Regions from separate parts of the Stutzerimonas balearica DSM 6083 genome, predicted to be linked through region 2. Evidence: predicted binding sites of a transcription regulator. Region 2 holds the regulator's gene; the other holds the start of a gene.
The links. Region 2 encodes LexA, which represses DNA repair genes until DNA is damaged. Its sites were predicted from a motif close to CTGTNTNNNNANACAG; they were not measured.

Region 1: imuA (translesion DNA synthesis-associated protein ImuA) is a predicted target of LexA. The motif match lies at 1,344-1,359, and genes of this name have one in related genera.

What each region holds. Positions count from the first base shown of each region.
Region 1 covers NZ_CP007511.1:2,408,593-2,410,979, forward strand. Annotated here, with positions in the region: gene CL52_RS10865 (efflux RND transporter permease subunit) at 1-887, shown strand, start outside; gene CL52_RS10870 (copper-binding protein) at 884-1,207, shown strand; gene imuA (translesion DNA synthesis-associated protein ImuA) at 1,380-1,997, shown strand; gene CL52_RS10880 (Y-family DNA polymerase) at 2,005-2,387, shown strand, end outside.
Region 2 covers NZ_CP007511.1:2,613,188-2,615,574, reverse strand. Annotated here, with positions in the region: gene CL52_RS11790 (hypothetical protein) at 108-344, shown strand; gene sulA (SOS-induced cell division inhibitor SulA) at 394-864, opposite strand; gene lexA (transcriptional repressor LexA) at 879-1,487, opposite strand; gene CL52_RS11775 (TetR/AcrR family transcriptional regulator) at 1,682-2,387, shown strand, end outside.

The DNA.
Region 1 (2,387 bases), 200 kb from region 2:
AAACCGTCGAGGGGCTGGCGCGCTACCCGATCAACCTGCGCTACGGGCGCGAATGGCGCGACTCGCTGAGCGACCTGCGCGAACTGCCGATCCTCACACCCGGCGGCAGCCAGATCACCCTCGGCACGGTGGCGCGCATCGAGGTCAGCGACGGCCCGCCGATGCTCAAGAGCGAGAATGCGCGGCTCTCCGGCTGGGTCTATGTCGACGTGCGCGGCCGCGATATCGCCGCCGTGGTGCGCGACCTGCGCCAGGCGGTCGGCGACGGCGTGCAACTGGAGCCGGGCATGAGCATCAGCTATTCGGGCCAGTTCGAGTTCATGGAGCGCGCCAACGCCCGGCTGAAGCTGGTGGTGCCGGCCACCCTGCTGATCATCTTCGTGCTGCTCTACCTGACCTTCGGCCGCCTCGACGAGGCGCTGCTGATCATGGCCACGCTGCCCTTCGCCCTCACCGGCGGCGTCTGGTTCCTGCACCTGCTGGGCTACCACCTGTCGGTGGCCACCGGGGTCGGCTTCATCGCCCTGGCCGGGGTCTCGGCCGAGTTTGGCGTGATCATGCTGCTGTACCTGAAGAACGCCTGGCACGAGCGCCTCGCTGCCGGCCGCCACGGCCAGGCGGCGCTGCTCGACGCCATCCGCGAGGGTGCGGTGCAGCGTGTGCGGCCCAAGGCGATGACCGTGGCGGTGATCATTGCTGGCCTGCTGCCGATCCTGCTGGCCAGCGGTACGGGCAGCGAGATCATGAGCCGCATCGCCGCCCCCATGGTCGGCGGCATGATCACCGCCCCGCTGCTGTCGCTCTTCGTCCTGCCGGCGGCGTACCTGCTGATGCGCCGCCGACAGGCCATCCCCTCCCTCGACAACCCCCTGGAGAAACGCCCATGAACCTCGCTCATTTCGCCCTGGCCACTGTCCTGCTGCTGCCGACTGCCCAGGCGGCGGAAACGGCAACGACCCCGGCCGTGAACCAGCAGCCCACGGTGCAGACAGCCAGCGTCACCGGCACGGTGCAAAAGCTCATGCCCGAAAAGAACAGGATCGTCATTGCCCACGGCCCGGTGCCTGCACTGGGCTGGCCGGCAATGACGATGGGCTTCAAGGCGACGCCCGCGCAGATCGCCTCGCTCGCACCGGGTGACCGTATCGCCTTCGAGTTCCGCTCGACAGGCATGCGCTCGACGATCCTGCGCATCGAAAAGCGCTGAACAGGCCGGCCAGCGCCGGCCTTGGCATCCGGCGGTGACGACCACGGGCAAGGCTCGGCGCCTTTCCGGCAGCGCCTGCTGACACAGGTACAGCTCATCATCTGCACCTTGACCGAGCTGTGCCTGAGGCCAAATACTGTATCCATATACAGTATCAACAGGTCACTTCAGCATGTCGTCCGTGGTCGCCCTCGACCGCCTGCTCGATGCGCGCCGCGTCTGGCGCGGCCAGGCCATATCCGCTCCGGCGAGCCAGCACCCTACCGGCCATGCGGCGCTCGACGCCCTGCTGCCGGGGCATGGCTGGCCGTCGGCGGCACTCAGCGAAATCCTGCTCGCCGCGCCCGGCCTCGGCGAGCTGCGCCTGCTATGGCCGACCCTGGCGCGGCTGACCCGCGCCGGCGAACGCGTGGTGCTGGTCGGCCCACCGCACATTCCCTACCCGCGCGCCTGGCTGGCGGCTGGCGTCGACCTCACCCGGCTGGCCATCGTCCAGGCAACGGGACGCGAGGCCCTGTGGGCTGCCGAGCAGTGCCTGCGCTCGGGCAGCTGCGGCGCGGTGCTGTGCTGGCCGAAGCAGGCCGACGACCGCGCCCTGCGCCGCCTGCAGGTGGCGGCCGAAACCGGCCAGACGCTGGCATTCGCCTATCGCCCGTTGGAAGAGGCGCTCAACCCTTCGCCTGCCGCACTGCGCCTGGCCCTCGAGGCGCAGCCGCTGCAGCTGCGCGTACTCAAGTGTCGCGGTGGCCTGGCACCGGAACGCCCGCTGGCCGCAGCGGCCTGGCAGTGAGGCCTGCATGCTCTGGGCCTGCATTCTGCTCCCGCAACTGGCGATGGACGGCATCCTGCGCCAGCGCACCGATGCCGAGGCGCCGCTGGTACTGCTCGCCGGGCCGCCGCAGCGCCGCGTGTTGCAGGCAGTCAACCCAGCCGCCCGCGCGCTCGGCCTCAAACCGGGGCAATCGCTCACCGCGGCCCAGGCGCTGACCCGCGACTTCGCCGTGGCCGATTACGACCTCGCGCACGTGCAACACTGGCAGCAGTTCCTCGCGGCCTGGGCCTATGGCTACAGCGCCCAGGTCAGCCTGCACTATCCGCGTTGCCTGCTCCTGGAAGTGCAGTCGAGCCTCGGCCTGTTCGGCCCCTGGCCACGCTTCGAGGCGCGCCTGCGCGAGCAGCT
Region 2 (2,387 bases):
GATGCCTATGGCCGCGTTCATCGGCCTCATGGCTGAGCGCGGGGTACAAGCCTTTTCTCATGGCACTCCACTGGTACAATGCGCGCCTTTCAACGAGAGCCAACCGAATGCCTACGTCTTTTCTAGAGATTGTCGAGATGCCCGATGGGCGCATCGTGCTCCGCCGCGCCGAAGACGAGGAGGTGCTGGTCACGCTGGATTTCTCCGAGGAGGCCAGGCTGTTCCTGCAGGGACAGCACGTCGAGGTGGCTAAGGCGATGTTCAACGTCGGCGTGCAGATGGCGGGGAAAATGGCCGAAGGCGATTTCGAATACGAGGATGAGTCGCCGCGCGTCTTGCATTGATACGAAGCGGCTTGCCGGCACGATCCCTGTGCCGCCGAGAGGGAAGGGCCTAGCAGCCCAGGCGGATATTCAGCCCTTTGGCCTGGCCCAGGCTGGCCGCCGCACGAAGCTTGTTACGCTCAGCGTTGCTGAGCTTTTCCTGCCAGGTGATCACGGTGTGACTGCAGCCCGAGCCGAGTGCCTTGCAGGCCAGTTCGAGCGCGCTTTGGTCATTACGAGGGTGCAGAACGATCACACGTTGGCGGTTCAGGCCGCTGTCACGCAGCCAGTTGCCGCTCAGTGAGCCGGGGGGCGCAATCAGTGTCAGCCAGCGTTTGTCGTCCGCCTCGCTGAGATCCCTCAGGATAGGCGTCAACAACAGGTGGCAGTGTTCGCTGTTGCCGCTCAGGCTAAGCTCGCTAAGGTACTCGGGGCGAGGCTCGACAGAAGCAGGGGCTGCACAGAATGGCATGGCGCGCTGGGCCATCATGCCTTCGAAAAGTGACAGCTGTGGTCGCATGGTTTCGGAACGGTACTGCATGATCCTTCTCCTGTTTAGCGGCGAATGACACCGACGCTCAACCCTTCGATGACCAGCTCCTGCTCTTCGAGGTCTACCTCGATCGGCGCGAAGTCCTCGTTTTCGGCCAGAAGCCACACCTTGTTGCCCTCACGCTTGAAGCGCTTGACTGTGACTTCATCGCCGACTCGAGCGACTATCACTTGCCCGTTGCGTGCTTCGCGCGTGGTATGGACGGCAAGCAGGTCGCCATCGAAGATGCCGATGTCCTTCATGCTCATGCCGCGCACCCGTAGCAGATAATCGGCTTTCGGATGGAAAAAGGCGGGGTTGATCTGGCAGGATTCCTCGACATGCTGTTGCGCCAGGATGGGCGCACCGGCCGCGACCCGGCCAATGATAGGTAGCCCGCTCTCGTGCGTGGCTGGCTCGAAATCGGGGATGCGGATGCCGCGTGAGGCGCCCGGTGTCATTTCGATGGCGCCTTTGCGCGCCAGGGCCTTGAGATGCTCTTCGGCTGCGTTGGGGGATTTGAAGCCGAGCTCCTGCGCGATCTCCGCTCGCGTTGGCGGGTAACCGTTGTCTTCGAGGCAGCGTTTGATGAAGTCGAGGATCTGAGACTGGCGGGGCGTGAGCTTGATCATGGCGGTCTCTGTTCTTTTATACAGTGCCTGGGATTATATACAGTGCATGCGGGTTGGCAATCGCCTCGCGTCGCGCCTTTTCCTCTTAACAGGCCGGTTGCGACAAAGCGGCACAACCGCCGAAGCGGATGCAGGTTGACTTGGTAGACACTGAAACGTAAGTTTCAAACACTTGTTTGTCTTCTGGAGGGGGCATGGCGCAGTCGGAAACAGTTGAGCGCATTCTCGATGCTGCGGAACAGCTGTTCGCGGAAAAGGGCTTCGCCGAGACTTCGCTTCGTCTGATCACCAGCAAGGCCGGGGTGAACCTGGCGGCGGTGAACTATCACTTTGGCTCGAAGAAGGCGCTGATTCAGGCCGTGTTCTCACGGTTTCTCGGTCCATTCTGCGCGAGCCTCGAACGCGAACTCGACCGCCGAGAGGCGCTTGCCGGCAAGCCGGACACCCTTGAGGAGCTACTCGGTATCCTGGTCGAGCAGGCGCTGGCTGTGAAGCCGCGCAGCGGCGACGACCTGTCCATCTTCATGCGCTTGCTCGGCCTGTCGTTCAGCCAGAGCCAGGGACACCTGCGGCGTTATCTCGAAGACATGTACGGCAAGGTGTTTCGCCGCTACATGCTGCGGGTACACGAGGCGGCTCCGTCGCTGCCGCCGATCGAGCTTTTCTGGCGTGTGCATTTCATGCTGGGTGCAGCAGCCTTCAGCATGTCCGGCATCAAGGCGCTCAGGGCCATCGCCGAGAACGATTTTGGCGCGCGCACATCGATCGAGCAGGTCATGCGGATGATGGTGCCGTTCCTGGCTGCCGGTATGCGCGCCGACAGTGCCATCGCCGATACGCCACTGGCCGAGGCTCAGCCGTTGGCCCGGCGCAATGCGGTGGCGGTTCCTGCCAAGGCTT